Regions from separate parts of the Burkholderia arboris genome, predicted to be linked through region 3. Evidence: riboswitches for the same ligand, from Rfam matches in the RefSeq annotation. Region 3 holds a riboswitch; each other region holds the start of a gene.
The links. A riboswitch is a leader RNA that binds a small molecule or an ion and turns the genes downstream of it on or off. The one in region 3 is predicted to bind cobalamin.
Positions count from the first base shown of each region.

Region 1: linked by a shared signal. The riboswitch ahead of OHZ10_RS32640 (CbtB domain-containing protein) and the one ahead of OHZ10_RS13380 (FecCD family ABC transporter permease) in region 3 are both predicted to bind cobalamin.
Region 2: linked by a shared signal. The riboswitch ahead of OHZ10_RS27135 (TonB-dependent receptor domain-containing protein) and the one ahead of OHZ10_RS13380 (FecCD family ABC transporter permease) in region 3 are both predicted to bind cobalamin.
Region 4: linked by a shared signal. The riboswitch ahead of cobG (precorrin-3B synthase) and the one ahead of OHZ10_RS13380 (FecCD family ABC transporter permease) in region 3 are both predicted to bind cobalamin.

Region 1 covers NZ_CP109822.1:3,399,260-3,403,929, reverse strand. Annotated here, with positions in the region: gene OHZ10_RS32655 (2OG-Fe(II) oxygenase) at 1-44, opposite strand, end outside; gene OHZ10_RS32650 (inorganic phosphate transporter) at 475-2,067, opposite strand; gene OHZ10_RS32645 (histidine phosphatase family protein) at 2,243-2,815, opposite strand; cobalamin riboswitch at 2,865-3,002, shown strand; gene OHZ10_RS32640 (CbtB domain-containing protein) at 3,036-3,245, shown strand; gene OHZ10_RS32635 (CbtA family protein) at 3,259-3,981, shown strand; gene OHZ10_RS32630 (LysR family transcriptional regulator) at 4,004-4,670, opposite strand, start outside.
Region 2 covers NZ_CP109822.1:2,193,480-2,198,149, forward strand. Annotated here, with positions in the region: gene OHZ10_RS27120 (Dabb family protein) at 1-442, opposite strand, end outside; gene OHZ10_RS27125 (hypothetical protein) at 432-776, opposite strand; gene OHZ10_RS27130 (AraC family transcriptional regulator) at 943-2,001, shown strand; cobalamin riboswitch at 2,091-2,283, shown strand; gene OHZ10_RS27135 (TonB-dependent receptor domain-containing protein) at 2,499-4,427, shown strand; gene OHZ10_RS27140 (TetR/AcrR family transcriptional regulator) at 4,538-4,670, shown strand, end outside.
Region 3 covers NZ_CP109821.1:2,852,204-2,856,873, reverse strand. Annotated here, with positions in the region: gene OHZ10_RS13405 (SIMPL domain-containing protein) at 1-182, opposite strand, end outside; gene OHZ10_RS13400 (EVE domain-containing protein) at 364-825, opposite strand; RNA gene ssrS (6S RNA) at 897-1,078, opposite strand; gene OHZ10_RS13390 (cell division protein ZapA) at 1,160-1,474, opposite strand; gene OHZ10_RS13385 (hypothetical protein) at 1,471-1,821, opposite strand; cobalamin riboswitch at 1,976-2,227, shown strand; gene OHZ10_RS13380 (FecCD family ABC transporter permease) at 2,270-3,385, shown strand; gene OHZ10_RS13375 (ABC transporter ATP-binding protein) at 3,382-4,197, shown strand; gene cobT (nicotinate-nucleotide--dimethylbenzimidazole phosphoribosyltransferase) at 4,259-4,670, shown strand, end outside.
Region 4 covers NZ_CP109821.1:1,865,284-1,869,953, reverse strand. Annotated here, with positions in the region: gene cbiE (precorrin-6y C5,15-methyltransferase (decarboxylating) subunit CbiE) at 1-977, opposite strand, end outside; gene OHZ10_RS08820 (hypothetical protein) at 1,100-1,396, opposite strand; cobalamin riboswitch at 1,543-1,733, shown strand; gene cobG (precorrin-3B synthase) at 1,841-3,205, shown strand; gene OHZ10_RS08810 (precorrin-8X methylmutase) at 3,198-3,824, shown strand; gene OHZ10_RS08805 (precorrin-2 C(20)-methyltransferase) at 3,821-4,555, shown strand; gene cobJ (precorrin-3B C(17)-methyltransferase) at 4,552-4,670, shown strand, end outside.

The DNA of each region.
Region 1 (4,670 bases), on a different replicon from region 3:
ATGTCCGTCGATTCGACGGCAGGTTGCAGATCGGCAATGTTCACAGGTGCCCCTCGATTCATCCGCAACGTGGCGCCGTGCGGTTGCGCACGGTCGAATCCACGACGAAAGTTGATGAACCCAGTCTAGCGGCGTCCGTGTGCGGATGCGTTCCAGATCTTGCGCTTCAATTCGGAGGGGGAAACGGGAAGACGCGGCACCGACATACCCAATGAGGTGACGTGCTCGAGCGAAGAGGCGAAGAGGCGAAGAGGCGAAGAGGCGAAGAGGCGAAGAGGCGAAGAGGCGAAGAGGCGAAGAGGCGAAGAGGCGAAGAGGCGAAGAGGCGAAGAGGCGAAGAGGCGACGATCCGGTCAGCCGCAGCCGCAGCCGCAGCCGCAGCCGCAGCCGCAGCCGCAGCCACAGCCACAGCCACAGCCACAGCCACAGCCACAGCAGGCGACCGGCTCCACCGGCCACCCGCCGCAACCAAAATCAGGTCAGCGACCGGAACAGCCAGTAGAGTCCCGCCGCCAGTGCGATCGACGCCGGCAGCGTCAGCACCCACGCGAGGACGAGGCTGCGCACCGTGCTCCATTGCAATCCGGACCCGTTCGCCGCCATCGTGCCCGCGACGCCCGACGACAGCACGTGGGTCGTCGAGACGGGCAGCCCGTACATGTCGGCCGCGCCGATCGTCAGCATCGCGACGAGTTCGGCCGATGCGCCCTGTCCGTACGTCAGATGCTGCTTGCCGATTTTCTCGCCGACGGTCACGACGATCCGCTTCCAGCCGACCATCGTGCCGAGTCCCAGCGCGATCGCGACGGCGACCTTCACCCACGTCGGAATGAACTTGGTCGCGTGGTCGAGCTGCGTGCGATAGTTGTCGATCGCGAGCTTGTCGTCGGCCGCGAACGCCGGCTGACCCGACTTCTCGATCAGGCGAATTGCTTCGGATACCAGATACATCGTGTTGCGCACGTTATCGACGTCGCGCTGCGGCACGGCCGCCATTGAGCCCGATGCGCCGACTGCCGTCGCGAGCGACGTGGACAGTTGCGCCACGGCCGGCAGCACGGCGGGCGTCAGTTCGCGACGCTGCACGTAGTGTTCGACGTCGGTGCGCGGGTTCGCGGACGGCGCGACGCCGTTCGTGTACTTCCCGAACGTCGCGGCCGCCTGGTTCGCGACGGCAACGAACGTCTGCGATTCGGCCGGGGTGACGGCCTTGTTCAAGGCATACGCGGTCGGCACCGTGCCGATCAGGATCAGCATGATGAGCCCCATCCCTTTCTGCCCGTCGTTCGAACCGTGCGCGAACGACACGCCCGTGCAGGTCAGGATCAGCAGGCAGCGAATCCAGAACGGCGGCGGTTGATCCTTCGGCGGCTCCTTGTACAGCGCCGGAATCCGCACGAGCGCCTTCAGCACGAGGAGCAGCAACGACGCGCACAGGAAGCCGACGATCGGCGAGAACAGCAGCGACTTGCCCACGCCGAGCGCCTGGCCCCAGTCGACGCCGCTCGTGCCGGACGGCCCGTGCATCAGCTGGTTCATCAGCCCGACGCCGATGATCGACCCGATCAGCGTATGCGAGCTCGATGACGGCAATCCGAAATACCAGGTTGCGAGGTTCCACACGATCGCGGCGATCAGCAGCGCGAACACCATCGCGAAGCCCGAGCCGCTGCCGACCTGCAGGATCAGCTCGACCGGCAGCAACTGCAGGATGCCGAATGCGACTGCGCCGCTCGAGACCATCACGCCGAGGAAGTTCCACATGCCCGACCAGATCACCGCGACGTTCGGCGTCAGCGAGTGCGTATAGATCACGGTGGCGACCGCGTTCGCGGTGTCGTGGAAGCCGTTGACGAATTCGAAGCCGAGTGCGATCAGCAGCGCGGCGCCGAGCAGCAGGTAAGGGAACAGCTTTCCTTCGCGGACCGGTGACAGATCGTCGATCAGGTGCGTGGCGATATAGACGGCGCCGAGCACGAGCACCAGCAGGAAGACGGCATAGCCGACCTGCCTGGTGCGTTCGACGGAGCCCGGCGTGTTCGGTGCGGACGAAGCAGGTTGATTCATGACGGCATCTCGTAAGGGAACCGCGTCCGATCCTAGCTGCGGCTAGCCGTCAGTTTGATGACAGTCGGGAGGACGAACGGTGTGTCTTGCAGATGCGTAAGGTGATTGAAGGCATGCATTCGTGACGCGACGTACCGGCACGCATCGTTGCCCACATCGTGAGCGCAATGCGGGCCTACGCGTTGCCGTCCGCAATCAACGTCCATCCATCCGGCGATGCAACGAGCGTCGTGCAGGACAGCGGCGCGACGCCGATACGGGTTGCCGCCCTGGAATCCATCCGCAGCGCATGGGCGGCGGCCGCGCGAACGATCGGCGCATGCGTGATCGCGACGATGTCGCGGTCGTGTCGCAGCGCATTCAACCATGTGCCGACGCGGCGCATGGCTGCTTCGAACGATTCGCCGCCGTGCGGCGCCGCGGACGGGTCGCCGATCCACGTACCCAGTTCGTCCGGCAAGTCGCGTGCAAGGTCGTGCAAGCGCTTGCCGCGCCAGTTTCGGCAATCGATGTCGCGCAGCGCGTCGTCAGTTTCGGAGCGCAGACCGAGTGCGTCGGCGGTCTGCCGTGCACAGCGTGCAGGGCTGCACAGCGCGAGCGAGCCGGCGATGCTTGCCCACCGGTCGCGCAATGCAGCGGCTTCGGCGAGCCCGTGTGCATCGAGCGGATCGTCGTCGGGAAACGTGCCGGTGCGCATCGCCCGGGTCGATGCATGCGCGATCAGGTACAGCGTGGCAGGCAGGGTCATGTCGGGCTTTGTAGGATCCGGGCCGGGGGCAATCGTTCGCGAGCGGTCCCTTCATTCCGCGAACGTTCGCGCGTACAATTCGCCCGATACGAAACGCGGAAGCCGGTGCAATCCCGGCGCGGTCGCGCCACTGTAACCGGTGATCGATGATCCCGGAAGCCAGACCTGCCTTCGTACCCATCCAACATTTGCCGGGGCGCGATTCCCCTGAGGTGCATCCATGAGCGAAGCAGTGCTGAAGCCGGCAGTCGTGCCGGCACCCATCCCCGTCCGTGAACTGTTGCCCTGGGCCATATTCGTCGGCCTGATCCTGTTGCTCGCGCTTTATTTCGTCGGCGCGGAACAGGGCGCAACGTCGCTCGTGCCGGGCATGTACGTTCACGAATTCGTCCACGACGGCCGCCATCTGCTCGGCTTTCCCTGCCACTGACGCGGAGGTCAAGATGGTCGGAAAGCTGCTCATGCGCGGGATGCTCGCAGGCATCGCCGCGGGCCTCCTCACGTTCGGTTTCGCGAAAATCGTCGGCGAACCGCAAGTCGATCAGGCAATCTCCTTCGAAGAAAAAGCCGACGCTGCCAAAGGCGAGGCACCGGAGCCCGAACTGGTCAGCCGCCACACGCAGGCCGGCCTCGGCCTGCTGACGGGTGTCGTGACCTACGGCGCGGCATTCGGCGGGCTGTTCTCGCTGGTCTTCGCGTTTGCCTATGGGCGAGGCAGCCGCCTCCCCGCGCGACCGCTGGCCGCGTGGCTCGCGCTGGCGGCGTTCATCGCGCTCGTGATCGTGCCGAACCTCAAGTACCCGGCCAATCCACCGTCGGTCGGCGATCCCGACACGATCGGCTATCGCACGGGCCTGTTTTTCCTGATGATCGCGATCTCGGTCGCGACGATGGTGTTCTCGGTCAGCGTGCGCCGCCATTTGCTGGCAAAGCTCGGCCAGTGGAACGCGTCGATCGTCGCCGGGCTCGTGTTTGTCGCGATCATCGCGGCCGTGCAGATCGGGCTGCCGTCGGTCAGCGAGTTACCGGCCGATTTCCCGGCGGCCGTGCTGTGGAAGTTCCGCGTTGCGGCTATCGGCATGCAGGTGATCATGTGGACGACGATCGGGCTGCTGTTCGGCGCGTGGGTCGAGCGCAGCGAACGCATCGGCCTGCGCGCCGCCTGACGCGCAGCGCAACCGGGCGCGCCTAGCGCAGCATGCGCGGCATGCGCGGCGCGCTCCACGTCGATTCGCGCGCCAGCGCGACGAACGCGGCCAGATAGTCGATCGAGGCGTCCGCTTCGCGGATGCCGAGGAAGATCTGCTTCGCGATTCCCTTCTTGCCGAGCTTGACCGGCACGACCGGCATCCGGTCCGCGTACTCGTCGGCCAGCCATCTCGGCAGCGCGGCCACGCCGCGTTCGCTCGCCACCATTTGCAACATGATGTCGGTCGTCTCGATCGACTTGTGCCGCCGAGGCACGATGCCGGCCGGCGTCAGGAACTGGTTGTAGATGTCGAGCCGGTCGGTTTCGACCGGGTACGTGATCAGGATCTCGTCGGTCAGTTGCTCGGGCGTCACGTAGTCGGCGTTCGCGAACCGGTGCGAGTCGGCGACCACCAGCACCTGCTCGTAGTCGAACACGGGATCGAAGCGCAGGCCCGGCTTGTTCAGCGGATCGGGCGTCACGAGCACGTCGATGTCATAGCCGAACAGCGCGCCGATACCGCCGAACTGGAAGCGTTGCTTCACGTCCACGTCGACGTCGGGCCAGCGCGACAGGTACGGCGACACGACCTTCAGCAGCCACTGGTAGCACGGGTGGCACTCCATCCCGATGCGCAGCGTGCCGCGCTCGCCCTTCGCGTACTGC
Region 2 (4,670 bases), on a different replicon from region 3:
CGCCGGGGGTTTCGATCCGGTTCAGGCGCCAGTTGCGGATGCCTGGCATGAACGCGGGCATGTGCAGCAGTTCGTGCTCGAGCGAGGCAACCTGTGCTTCGCTTGCCTGCGGGCGTACCCGCAACATCAGCGTGCGCCACACGCCGTCGCGTAACGCGGGTTCGCGCAGGCCGCCGCCGATCGCGCGGCACGCCGCGCCGTCGAGGCGCGCAATGCCGGGCAGTTGCGCCAGTGCGGCGAAATCGGCTGCGGAATCGGCGGATCGTTCCTCGCGCAGCACATCGAGCGTGTAGTCGCCCGCGCCCCAGCAGCCTTCCAGATTGCGCGCGAGCGTCACGCGTTTCGCGCCCGGCAACGCCTGCGCGGCCTCGCGCAATGCGTGCTCGATCGCTTTTGCAGCGTGATCCGTCAAAACGAATACCTGCGCGGTGTCATGCCGCATGGTCGGCCTCCGTCAGCGCGGGCAGCGGCGTGTCCGCGTCCGTCATCACATGGCGGCGGCGCGCATCGCACAGCCCGTCGACCGCCATCCAGAACGCCACCACGTCGCCATCGGTCATCGCGCGCATCCGGTAATAGGAATACGCATCGTCGACCTGCCACGTCAGCCACAGCGTGCTCGGCTGCCCCGGCACCGCGACGGGCGGCGACACCCAGCGGCCGGCCGCCGTCAATCCGCGTGCCGCATGGCCCGGCAGATAGCGGTCGCGCAGCAGCGCGAGCACGTCGGGAATGCGCTCGGGCGCGAGCGTGATTTCGTCTACGATCTGGATCATTCGCGTATCGTCCGTGGTCGTTCGGGTCGGGATGGCTGGCCGGCCTACGCCGTTCCGGCGAGGCCGAAGGCGGCCGGCGTGGATAGCATTCTTGCGTGGGCGCAGCTCAAGAACCCCTACCGGCTCGCTCACCGGCCCCTGTCGCAGCGATCAGATCGGGAGACTCATGAAACAGCGTGTATTGCCGGCGAGCGGACGCGTGCTGCCGGGTCTCGACGCGCGCCTGCTGAGCGAACTCACGCGCAGCGGCGCGCCGCCGGCCGACCGCACGGCGCAACCGCAGCAAGCGGCGACGACGCCGGGCGGCTTCGTCGCGCTGTACCGCGACGCGATCGTGCGGCTCGAGGCGCAGGTCGCGCGCGGCAACGGCCATCCGCCGATGCGCAAGCAGGAAGTCGACCTGATGTGCCGCTGCCTGCTGAGCTGTGCGACGCTCGCCGACGCGATCCGCTGCGCGCGCGACTTCTGCGAGATGCTGACGCCGCGCGCCGGCGTGCTGTCGCTCGCGGTGCGCGACGGCCACGCGACGTTCCGGATGGACTCGCTGCGTCGTACGCGCAGCCCGGCCGCATGCCTCGTCGACTTGACCGGCCTGTTCTGCTATCTGCAGCTGTTCGGCTGGCTGATCGGGCAACCGCTGCGGCCCACTGGCGTGTGGCTCGGCCATCCGCGCCGCGACGACGCGGTGCCGCTGCTCGGGCTGTTCAACGCGCCGGTCGACGTCGGCCGGAAAACCTACGGCTTCGCGTTCGACGCGACGCGGCTCGATTGCCGCGTGATCCGGCAGCCGGGCGAGCTCGACGCGTTTCTCGTCGACTTTCCGTTTCGTCTGATCGATGCGGCGCCGGCCGTCGTGTCATGGGCGCAGCAGGTGCGCGGTTTTCTCGATGCGGCGCTCGCGCGCGAACAGGCGCTGCCGGCGCTCGCGGAACTGGCCGCGTGGCTCGGCGTCAGCGACGCGACGTTACGGCGGCGGCTCGCGGCGGAAGACAGCGGCTATCACGTGCTGCGCGAACAATGCCTGGCCGATGCGGCACGGCGATGCCTGCACGAGACGGACTGGCCGATTACGCGCGTGGCCGCGTATCTCGGCTTCGGCGGCGAAGAAGCATTCCGGCGCGCGTTCGTGCGCTGGACCGGCGTCGCGCCGAGCCGGTTCCGGCGCGAGCGCTGGGCGCCCGATCACCCCGATTCTTCAGACGAAAAACACGACACCGGCGCATAAGCGAAAGGATTCGGAAAGCAGTTGCCGGGTAATGACGTTTTTTCGCATCCCCGCGCGGCGCGGCAATTGACGCGCCCGAGCGCACGCCATTACCCTTGCGCGCTGATGGTTCCCGGAGACGGGATCAAAAGGGAACGCAGGAGGGGCAACGCCTCGAAACTGCGGCTGCCCCCGCAACTGTGAGCGGCGAATCCGTGCCACTGCATGCCACTGGGAAACCGGGAAGGCCTGCACGGATGACGACCCGCGAGCCAGGAGACCTGCCATCGACCCGAGGTCCAGCAGCCGCACCGGGCGGGGTGTCCCGATGCGCAAGCACCGCCGTTGGCGGTCGCCCGTTGCATGGACGACCCGACCTCAGGATCCGTCAGATGCCCTTCGTTCCCGAATCCGCTTCCCAGCCGGAAGCGTCGCACCGACACGCCGTCGGCATGCACAACCTGCCCGCCCTTCGCTCGCGACCGCCGTACGCGCAACACGCCTTCTCCCGCTGTCTCATGAACATTCGCCACCTGCTCGCCACGTCCGCCGCCACCGCGCTGCTCGCCCCGATCGCCCATGCCGCCGGCGACACCGCGCTCCAGCAGCCGCCCCAGCCGGCGGAAAGCGTCGACCTGCCGACGATCAGCGTGACCGACACGCGTCGCCTGCCCGAATCGTTCGACGGGCGCTATGCGACGACCCAGGTCCTCACGCGAACCGACCTCGACCGGCTTTCGCCGAGCGACCCGAGCATCACTCAGGCGCTTGCGACGCTGCCCGGCGTGACCGTTTCGCAGAACGGCGGCCCCGGTTCGTCCGCATCGGTCAGCATCCGCGGCTCGTCGGCGAGCCAGGTCGCCGTGTTCATCGACGGCATCCGCATCGGCTCGCCCACCACCGGCATCGCGCCGTGGGCCGACCTGCCGACGGAAGCGTTCGAACGGGTCGAAGTGATCTCGGGCCCGGCCGCCGCGTCGTTCGGCGCCAACGCGATGGGCGGTGTCGTGCAGCTGTTCACGCGCCGCTCGTCGAGCCAGCCGAACCAGACCACCGTGTCGTTCGGCGGTGGGTCGAACAAGACGTTCGACACGCAGTTGCGCACGTCGGGCACAGTGCCGTCGACCGGGCCGCTCGCCGCGCTCGGCGGGCTCACCTACTCGCTCGGCCTGCACACGTACAACACGGCCGGCATCGATTCGACGCGGCCGGTCTTGCCGTATCACGAGGACGGCCGCAATCCGTATCACGCGCAGGATCTCGATGCGCGCCTCGGTTACGCGCGCGACAACTGGTCGGTCTCGACGTTCGCGCTGTATCACCGTTCCGACCTGTCCTACGACAACAGCGGCTATCCGAACCGCCAGCTCGATCACCAGCTGACGACCGGTCTCGCGTTCCATCTCGACATCACGCCCGATACGCAGTTCGACCAGTCGTTCGGTTATGCGAACGATCGCCAATTCCTCTACGCGAGCGATCCGGCCATCCCGACCGACCAGATCAATTCGCAGCGCATCAGCACGTCGACCTCCCTGACCCATCAGGAGCGCGGGTTCCACCTGTTCGGCCTGCCGCTATCGGGCGAGAGCAAGCTCGGGTACGACTTCACGCGCGAACAGGCGTCCCTGCCGATCGACGCGCCCGGCGGCATACCGACGCGCAACGACTCCGCGTTCTCGCTGCATCAGTCGGCCACGCTCGGCAGCGTGACGCTGTTCCTCGCGGGGCGTCGCGAGATCATCGCCGGGCAAGGCGTGAACACCGGCAATGCCGCGCTGTCGTGGGCGATCACGCCGGTCTATACGGCGCGCGTGTCGTACGGCAATGCGTTCCGCCTGCCGAGTTTCAACGACCTGTACTACCCCGGCTACGGCAATCCGAACCTCAGCCCGGAACGCAGCACGTCGGTCGAGGCCGCGCTCGACGCGAACACGTCGTACGGCACGTTCACCGCCGCGATCTACGACACGCGCGTCAGCAACCTGATCGCGTACAACCCGGCGACGTATTCGCCGATGAACATCGGCCGCGCGCATATCCGCGGGATCGACCTGTCGTACAAGGGGACGATCGGCCGCTACACGCCGGTGAGCGTCGCGATCGGCCTCCTGAATCCGCAGGACGAGACCCATGACAGCTGGCTCAACCGCCGGCCGCGCCAGACGGTCAGCCTGAACGTGGACCACACGTGGGACGAACTGCACCTGCACGCGCTCAGCACGGGGGCGTCGCTGAACTACGGCGGGACGACCTTCGACGATCCGGTCAACACGACGTACCTGCCGTCGTACCTGACCGTGAACCTGCGCGCGTCGTACCGGATCAATTCGCACCTGACGGTGTCGGCCACGCTGTCGAACCTGTTCGACCGGCAATACATGACCGCGTACGGCTACAACACGCTCGGGCGGACTGCGTTCGGCAAGGTCAGCTACACGTTCTGACGGCGCGTCGCCTCGGCGCCTGCGTCGCGGGCGCCGGCACGCACGGGAAATTGACATCGCAGCAAAACCTAATAGAATTAGGTTTTTGACTAACCTGCATAGCATCCGCCATGGCACGTGCCGGCATTACCGTGGACAAGCTCGTCGAAGCCGGCGCGCAGCTCGCCGATGAAACCGGCTTCGAACAGCTCACCGGCGCAGCGCTCGCGCGGCATTTCGACGTCAAGCTGGCCAGCCTGTATT
Region 3 (4,670 bases):
ATGTGGATGATGTCCTGCGGCACGTCGGCGCTGGCCTGCGATGACAGCGACAGCACACCCGCCGGCTCGGGGAAATGCGGGTTTGCGGTCTGCGCGTGCGCGGCGGGCGACGCGAGCGTCAGCGCGACGGGAACGGCGGCGGCGAGGGCGAGCGACAGCGCGAGTGCGGATTTCTTGGTCATTGTTGGACTCCTTGTGCGAGGGCGCGCACGCGGATTGCGCGTGCGCGACGCGGGCGTACCGCGCGACGAAAAAAACGACAGCCGGCCCGATCGACCGGCAGCGGTTGCTTAGGCTGCGCGAAAGTGCCGCGAGTTCCGTGACGGCAGCACGTGCTGACCAGATTTGACCTTTGGCGCGCGCTTACTTCATCAGCTTTTCGGTGATGAACCGCCATTCGGCGCGCGTGACGGGTGTGATCGACAGCCGGTTGCCGCGTGCGAGCACGCGCATGTCGGCGAGCTCGTCGTGTTCGCGCAGGGCGGCGAGCGGCACGAGCGGCGACTTGTTCACGTAGCGCACGTCGACGAGCAGCCAGCGCGGCGTTTCCTGCGTCGATTTCGGGTCGTAATAGGGGCTGTTCGGATCGAACTGGGTGGGATCGGGGTAGGGCGTCGACGACACTTCGGCGAGGCCCGCGATGCCCGGCTCGGGGCAACTCGAGTGATAGAGCAGCACGCCGTCGCCGATCTTCATCGTGTCGCGCATGAAATTGCGCGCCTGATAGTTGCGCACGCCGGTCCACGGCAGCGAGCGCTGCGGGGCATTGGCGAGATCGTCGATGCTTGCTTCGTCCGGTTCGGACTTCATCAGCCAGTATTGCATGGATCGTGATCGACGCAGAAAGAGGCTGCTACAAAAGAAAACGGCACCGGGACGTGCCCGATGCCGTTGGATAGGCCCCCGCCTTGGCCGCTAGGCCGGCATCCTGAACCTGGGGTTCAGAATTGGTCGCAGTTAGCAGCACTTCGGGTACATCAGACAGAGTGACGCGCGCGCCCGTGCTACAAATTTCCGCAACCGTGCACATGGCATTGGTTCAAGGAATATATGACCTTGGCGAACCAGGCAGGGAAGCTGACTGAACTGTGATTCGATGCGCCAATTTGACCACCGTTGATCGCAGAGATCAAGGGGAATCGACGCATCGATTAAAACGTTACTGCGTCTCGTGCTGTGCGAGCACCGCGCCGAGCTGTTCGTTCATCTGGTGCATTGTACGACGGATTTCCTCCGCCGGAAATGCTTCACCGTGCCGCACGCTCGTTTGCAGCCGCAGCAATTCCGATGCGAGCGACAGCGCCGCCATCACCGCAATGCGATCGGTGCCGCGTACCGAGCTGTTCGAGCGGATTTTCGACATTTCGGCGTCGACCCGCGCGACGGCCTCGAGCAGCGCCGCTTCGGTCTCGGCCGAACAGGCGAGCCGATAGGCCTGACCGAGAATCGAGACTTCGATCTGCTTGGTGCTCATGCATGTTCTCCGTGGCTGGCCGCGTCATCGCCATCCGGACGCGCCTGCGCATCCAGCAGGTCGAGCTGGTTGTCGGCTTGCTCCGCGCTTTTCGAGCGCGGCAGCTTTTCGAGAATCGCGTTCAGTTTCACCTGGGCGTCGTCGATCTTTGCCGACAGCGTGTCACGCTCGGCCGCGAGCGCATTGCGTTCGTCGCGCAGTTCCGCGAGTTCCGCGCGGACCGTGTCCGCTTCCGCGCGCAATTGCGCGACCTGCTCCTCGAGCGCGAGCCGTTCCGCGTGATAGCGCTTGTTCAGCGAAATCAGACGGCCAATATTTTGAGATAAGGTTTCGAGTTCGTTGAGCATTTGCTGCGTCCTCTAAAGACCCAGCATTTTAGCGCGGAATACCGTGCAATCCGACATCTGTAACGTTTCCAGTCGTAACACCCCTGCTTCTTGCCGTGAATCGGTGCTTCCCGTACGTGTCCGGACGCTTCCTTGACGCTCGCGTTACCCGCTCCTAAACTGGCGCCGCCTCGGTGCTCGCGCGTGGCACGCGCGGTTAAACGGGAAGCAGGGCGTGCGCTCCGGGAGCACACCAGCCTGCGCTGCCCCCGCAACGGTAAGCGGCCGCGTCCCTTGACGCAGGCCGGCTCGGGCGCGTTTTGCGTGCAGATGTCGCACGCGGGCGCGGGCCACTGCGCGTGAAACGCGCGGGAAGGCGAGCCGGACCGCCGCCAGCCCGGATACCGGCCGAGACGGGAAGCCCGCATGGGCTTCGTGACGCGTGGCCTGCGGGGAGGCGGGGCGCGCAATGCTTCACGGAATGTTCTTCGATGCTGACCCCAATCGTCCGCGCGGCGTCCCTGTCACGTCCGGCCGGCACCCTCAATCGGATGCGCCGCGCGCCATGCGCGCGGCCGTGCACGGCATGAGCGCCGCGCGCGCCGCCGCGATCTGGGCCGCGCTGGCCGCCGTGGTCGCGCTGCTGTTCGTCGCGTCGCTGTCGATCGGCAGCGTGCCGATGTCGCCGTGGCAGGCACTCGCGTCGCTCGTGCCGCATGGCGGCGATGCGCTGTTCGCAGATATCGTCCGCACGCTGCGCCTGCCGCGCGCACTCGCCGGCTTCGCGTGCGGCGCGCTGCTCGCGCTCGCCGGCGCACTGCTGCAGGTGCTGCTGCGCAACCCGCTCGCGGAACCCTACGTGCTCGGCGTGTCCGGCGGCGCGGCCGGCTTCGCGCTCGTCGCGATGATCGCGGGCGGCGCGTGGTGGCTCGTCGACGCGTCCGCATTTGCCGGCTCGCTCGTCTCGGTCGCGCTCGTGCTCGGCCTCGCGCGCCGCGAGCTGTGGCGCGGCGATTCGCGCGACGCGTCGCCACGCTTGCTGCTCACCGGTGTCGTGATCGCGGCAGGGTGGGGCGCGCTCGTCACGCTGTTGCTGTCGCTCGCGCCCGATGCGCGGCTGCGCGGCATCATCTTCTGGCTCACGGGCGACCTCAACGGCGTGACGGCGCCGTGGTTCGCATGGAGTGCGCTGCTGCTGGCCGCCTGCGTCGCGCTGCCGGCCGCGCCGCAACTGAACGTGCTGCTGCGCGGCGATGCGACTGCGCAGGCGCTCGGCGTGCCCGTCGCGCGCCTGCGCATGCGGATCTATCTCGTCGCGTCGCTGGCCGCCGCGGCCGCGGTGACGACGGCCGGCACGATCGGCTTCGTCGGACTCGTCGTGCCGCATGCGCTGCGGCTCGCATTCGGCAACGACCAGCGAATGCTGCTGCCGGCCGCGATGCTCGCGGGCGGCGGCGGCGTGATGGCGGCCGACCTGCTCGCGCGCACCGCGATCGCGCCCGCGCAGTTGCCGGTCGGCGTGATGACCGCGTTGATCGGCGTACCGGTGTTCCTGTGGATGTTGTTGAGGAGACCGATGCGATGACGGATGCCGCACGACACGCCGATGGCGGCGACATGACCTGCGCGGCCGTCGACCTGACGCTGACGGCCGGCGCGCGCACGCTGCTCGACCGCTTCACGCAGGCGTTCCGCCCAGGCGAGATCTGGTGTGTCGCGGGGCCGAACGGCGCAGGCAAGACGACGCTGCTCGCGACGCTCGCGGGGCTGCAACCGCCGGCCGGCGGACACGTCGAGATCGACGGCCGGCCGCTTGCCGTGTGGCGCCCCGAACAACTTGCGCAACGCCGCGCGCTGATGCTGCAGCAATTGCACGATGCGTTCAGCGCGACCGTGTTCGACACGGTGCTGCTCAACCGCTTTCCGTATCTCGGCGGCTGGGGCTGGGAGCGCGACGGCGACCGAACGGCCGCGCGCGATGCGCTCGCGACGTTCGACCTGACCGCGCTCGCGTCGCGCGACGTCCTGTCGCTGTCGGGCGGCGAGCGGCAGCGGGTCGCGCTGGCCGCGACGCTGTGCCAGGATGCGCCGCTGATGCTGCTCGACGAGCCGCTCGCGCATCTCGACCTGCATCACCAGATCGACTGCCTGACCGCGCTGACCGCGTGGCTCGAAACGGGCCCGCGCACGGTGCTGTTCTCGTGTCACGACCTGAATCTCGCACGGCGTTTCGCGACGCATGCCTTGCTGCTCGACGGCCGCGGCCGCGCGTGGGCCGGCCCCGTGCACGACGTGCTGACGCCCGCGCGCGCGAGCGACGCGTTCGGCTATCCGCTCGTGCTGATCCGCGAGAATGGTCGCGATGCGCTGCTGCCGGCGTGGCCTGCGCGACAATGAGCTTTCCCTTTCCGATTCTTTCGATGCGCGGCGCATGCCGCGCGCACGACACGGCTCCTCGATGACGACTCCGACCCACTTCCCGCCCGCGATCGCGCCCCTCGACGACACACTGCGCAAGCGCCTGCAGCATGTGATCGACCACAAGACCAAGCCGCCCGGCAGCCTCGGCCAACTCGAGGCGGTCGCGCTGCAGATCGGCCTGATCCAGCGCACCGAGCGGCCGGTCGTGCAGCGTCCGGTGACGATCGTGTTCGCGGGCGACCACGGGATCGCGGCCGAGGGCGTCAGTCCCTATCCGCAGGCGGTGACTGCGCAGATGGTCGCGAATTTCCTGGCCGGCGGCGCCGCGATCAACGCGTTCTCGGGCGTCGCGCAGAGCACGCTCGAGATCGTCGATGCGGGCGTCGCGTCACCGCTGCCGCTGTCGGACCGGCTGGTGTCGCTGCCGGTCGCGCGCGGCACGCGCAACT
Region 4 (4,670 bases), 990 kb from region 3:
GCACCGCCGCCGATGAAGATCGCGTCGGGCGTGGCGAGCCCCGCAAGCGCATCGGGTGCGCGGCCCGCGACGAGTTGCAGGCCCGGCACGCCGAGCGCATCACGGTTGTGTTCGATGAAACGCTGCCGTTCCGCATGCGCCTCGATCGCGATTGCCTGGCAGGATGGATGCGCGCGCATCCATTCGATGCCGATCGAGCCGCTGCCCGCGCCGACGTCCCACAGCAGCTCGCCGTGCGCGGGCGCGAGGCGGCCGAGCGTCATCGCGCGCAGGTCGCGCTTGGTGAGCTGGCCGTCGTGGCGGTATGCATCGTCGGGCAGGCCGGGCGTGAGCGCGCGGCGCGGCGCGTCGGGGCCGGCCTGGCAGTCGAGCGCGACGAGGTTGAGCGCGGCCGTTTCGGCGACGGTCCAGTCCTGCGCGAGGCCGTCGAGACGCCGTTCGAGCGGGCCGCCCAGATGTTCGAACACGCTGATGCGCGTCGGCCCGAAGCCGCGTGCGGCGAGCTCGGCCGCGACGGCGGCCGGCGTGCGGCCGTCGGCGCTCAGTACGAACAGGCGCCGCCCCGGCAGCAGGTGCTGCGCGAGCGTCGCGAGCGGACGCCCGACAAGCGAGACCGCGCCGACGTCCTGCAGCGCCCAGCCCAGGCGCGCGGCCGCGAGCGACAGCGACGACGGCGCGGGCAGCACGCGCCATTCGTCGGGGGAAAGCTGGCGCGCGAGCGTCGCGCCCACGCCGAACAGCATCGGGTCGCCGCTCGCGAGCACGCATACGGGCGAGCCGCGCCGCGCGAGCACGCCCGCGAGATCGAACGGCGACGGCCACGCTTCGCGTTCGGCACGCAGCCGTGCCGGCAGCATGTCGAGATGCCGTTTCGCACCGACCACGCGCATCGCGTCGAGCAGCGCGCGTCGTGCGCTGCGCCCGAGCCCCGCGTAACCGTCGTCGCCGATGCCCACTACCGTCAGCCACGCCGTCATGCACCCTTCCCCATCGTTCGATTTCCTGCCATGTGTTGCGATGCGCAGCCGCCGTGCCGCTGCGCGTTGTTCCGTTGACGGCCGCCGCCACCGCCTGCCCGGGCGCGGATGCGGCAGCGATGTCAGCCGCGCGGCATGCCGCCGAGATGGTTCAGCAAGGTCAGATACATGCCGGCGATCGATGCGACCAGCAGCCAGCCGAGCAGCAGCCACACGAGCGGCCGTACGCCGCCTCGCCGGAACAGCCAGGTTCCACCTGCCACGATCGGCACGACGAGGCCGGCGAGCCCGACATTCTTGGGCCACTCCGCGGACGGCGCAAATGGAATCAGCACGAATGCGAGCAGCATCCATGCGGGAATGGCCAGCAAGGCCAGCGCAATCCCCATGCCGAACAGCTCCGTCCTGCCGAGTTTCATCATTGCGGATCCCGGCGCGTCGCCGGTCGAATGCCGAGCCGCCAATCGTACCATCCACGCGACCGCGCGCAGTCCGCCACAGCCATGCTGCGACACGGTCCCGGCGCCAATCGCCGATGTCGGGCCGGTGCCGAAATCGGGTATCCTACGGCCGTTCGTTCGCCGGTGCCCTTCGGGGCCGAAGAGGGAACACAGGGCGCGTTGCGCGCCGCTGTGGCTGCCCCCGCAACTGTAGACAGCGAGCCGATCTCCCCCTCATGCCACTGGTTTCACCGGGAAGGCCGGGAGCCGGTGCCGACCTGTCAGCCAGGAGACCTGCCGGCCTGAAAGTGCGTGCGTGCCAGTCGGCGTCGGGCGGGGTGTACCGATGCGTTGGCCGCGGCGCGACACTGTCCCGGTATCCCGTTGAGTTCCGCCCCCGATTCGATTCCTGCGTCGCCCGTCGTGCGCCCGTCGGCTTGCCCGGGGCTCGTGCGCGTGGTCGCGGCCGCCGACGGCGGGCTGTGCCGGATCAAGCTGCCGGGCGGCCGGCTCGACGCGCGCCAGGCGCGTGCGATCGCCGCCGCCGCGCGTCAATACGGCTCCGGCGCGATCGACGCGACCAATCGCGCGAATCTCCAGCTACGCGGCATTCGCGACGGCGCTGCCGATGCGCTGACGCGCACCTTGCTCGACGCGGGGCTTGGCCCGCGCGTCGATGCGGCCGCGGACCCGGCCGCCGATACCGCCGCGCTTGCTGCAAGCGACGACGTCCGCAACCTTCTGCTCAGCCCGCTCGCCGGGCACGATCCCGGCGCGCTCGTCGACAGTCACGCACTCGCCCTTCCGCTGCTCGACATGCTCGCGCATGAGCCGCGCCGTGGCGAGCTGTCGCCGAAGTTCTCGATCCAGCTCGACGGCGGCGAATCGGTCGCGGCACTCGATCATCCGCATGACATCTGGCTGGCCGCATGGCGCCGCGCAGACGGTGCGGTACGCATCGCGGCCGGGCTGTCCGGCTGCCCGCCGGTCGCGGATGGCGACCGTCCTGCGTCGGTCGACGTGTCGCCCGACCAGGCTGTCGTGCTGGTCCGCGCACTGCTGCTCGCGTTCCTCGAACTCGCGCCGGCCGATGTCACGCGGATGCGCGCCGTGCTCGCGACAGCCGGCGAACGTGCGTTACTCGAGCGCGCACAGCACTACCTGCCCTTCCCGCTCGCGGCCGATCCCGCGCTCGCCGGCTGGCGGCGCATGCCCGCTCACCCGGCGCTGCGTTTCGGCGCGCACCCGTCGCTCGATGCGGCGCGCTGCAGCGTCGGCGTGCAATGCGTACTCGGGCGGCTCGACGCGGCGCAACTGGAACAGCTCGCCGCATTGGCCGAAGCCGACGGCGACGGCACGCTGTCGATGACGCCGTGGCAAGGCCTGTTTCTGCACGGCGTGCCGAACGAACGCGCACCGGCCACGCGCGACGCACTCGCGACGATCGGCCTCGTTTGCCAGTCATCCGACCCGCTTGCGACGTTCGTCGCCTGCACCGGCAGCGCGGGCTGCGCGAAAGCGCGCGCCGATACGAAACGCGACGCGCTCGCGCTCGCCGCGCACATCGGCCATCCGGTCGATGTGCACCTGACCGGTTGCGAACGCCATTGCGCGCTGCCGCGTCCCGCGACGCATACGCTCGTCGCGGTGGCGCCCGCGCATTACGACCTTTATCGGCGCGACGCGGCCGAGGGCCTCGGCGCCCCGCTCGCGCGCCATCTGACGATTGACCAGGCCGCAGCCCGTTTGGCGGGCGCGCGCCACAGCCAGGACACCACCGATGCTTGACTACATTCGCGACGGGCAGGAAATCTACCGGCAGTCGTTCGCGACGATCCGTGCCGAGGCCGACCTGTCGCAGGTTCCGCCCGACCTCGAGAAACTCGCGGTGCGCGTGATCCATGCGTGCGGGATGGTCGACGTCGTGTACGACCTGCGTTTTTCGGCCGGCGCCGGTACGGCGGGCCGCACGGCGCTCGCGGCCGGCGCGCCGATCCTGTGCGACGCGCGGATGGTCGCCGAAGGCATCACGCGCGCGCGGCTGCCGGCCGGCAACCGCGTGATCTGCACGCTCGGCGAGCCGGAGGTGCCCGACCTCGCACGGCACCTCGGCAACACGCGTTCGGCCGCCGCGCTCGAACTGTGGCGCCCGCATCTCGCGGGCAGCGTCGTCGTGATCGGCAATGCGCCGACCGCGCTGTTCCACCTGCTCGACATGATCGACGCCGGCGCCCCGCGCCCTGCACTGATCCTCGGCTTTCCGGTCGGCTTCATCGGCGCGGCCGAATCGAAGGCGATGCTCGACGCCGACAGCCGCGGCGTGCCGTACATCGCGCTGCTCGGCCGGCGCGGCGGCAGTGCGATGGCCGCCGCCGCGGTCAACGCGCTCGCGACGGAGGCCGAATGACGACCGCGCGTGGACAACTGTTCGGCGTCGGCGTCGGCCCTGGCGATCCTGAACTGATGACGATCAAGGCGCTGCGCGTGCTGCAGGCGGCGCCCGTGGTCGCGTATTTCGTCGCGAAGGGCAAGAAAGGCAATGCGTACGGCATCGTCGAAGCGCACCTGCTCGACGGGCAGACGCAGTTGCCGCTCGTCTATCCGGTGACGACCGAAGCGCTGCCGCCGCCGCTCTGCTACGAGACCGTGATCGCCGACTTCTACGATACGGCTGCCGAGATCGTTGCCGCACACCTCGATGCAGGCCGCGACGTCGCGGTGATCTGCGAAGGCGATCCGTTCTTCTACGGCTCGTACATGTACCTGCACGACCGCCTCGCGCCGCGCTACGACACCGAAGTTATCCCGGGCGTGTGCGCGATGCTCGGCGGCACGGCCGTGCTCGGCCAGCCGCTCGTCTATCGCAACCAGAGCCTGTCGGTGCTGTCCGGCGTGCTGCCCGAGCACGAGCTGCGCGAACGGCTTGCGCGAGCCGACGCCGCCGTCGTGATGAAACTCGGCCGCAATTTCGACAAGGTGCGGCGCGTGCTCGACGAGCTCGGGCTCGCGAAACGCGCGCTGTACGTCGAGCGCGCGACGATGGCGAACCAGCGCATCGTGCCGCTCGACCAGGTCGACCCGATGGCGTCGCCGTATTTCTCGCTGCTCGTCGTGCCGGGGGAAAAATGGCAAGGATGACGACTGCGCCCGCGATCGTGATTCTCGGGGCGGGCGCGCTTGACACCGCACGACGCATCCAGGCGCGCTACCCGGGCGCAAGCGTGCACGGCCTCGCGTCGCGCGTCGACACCGA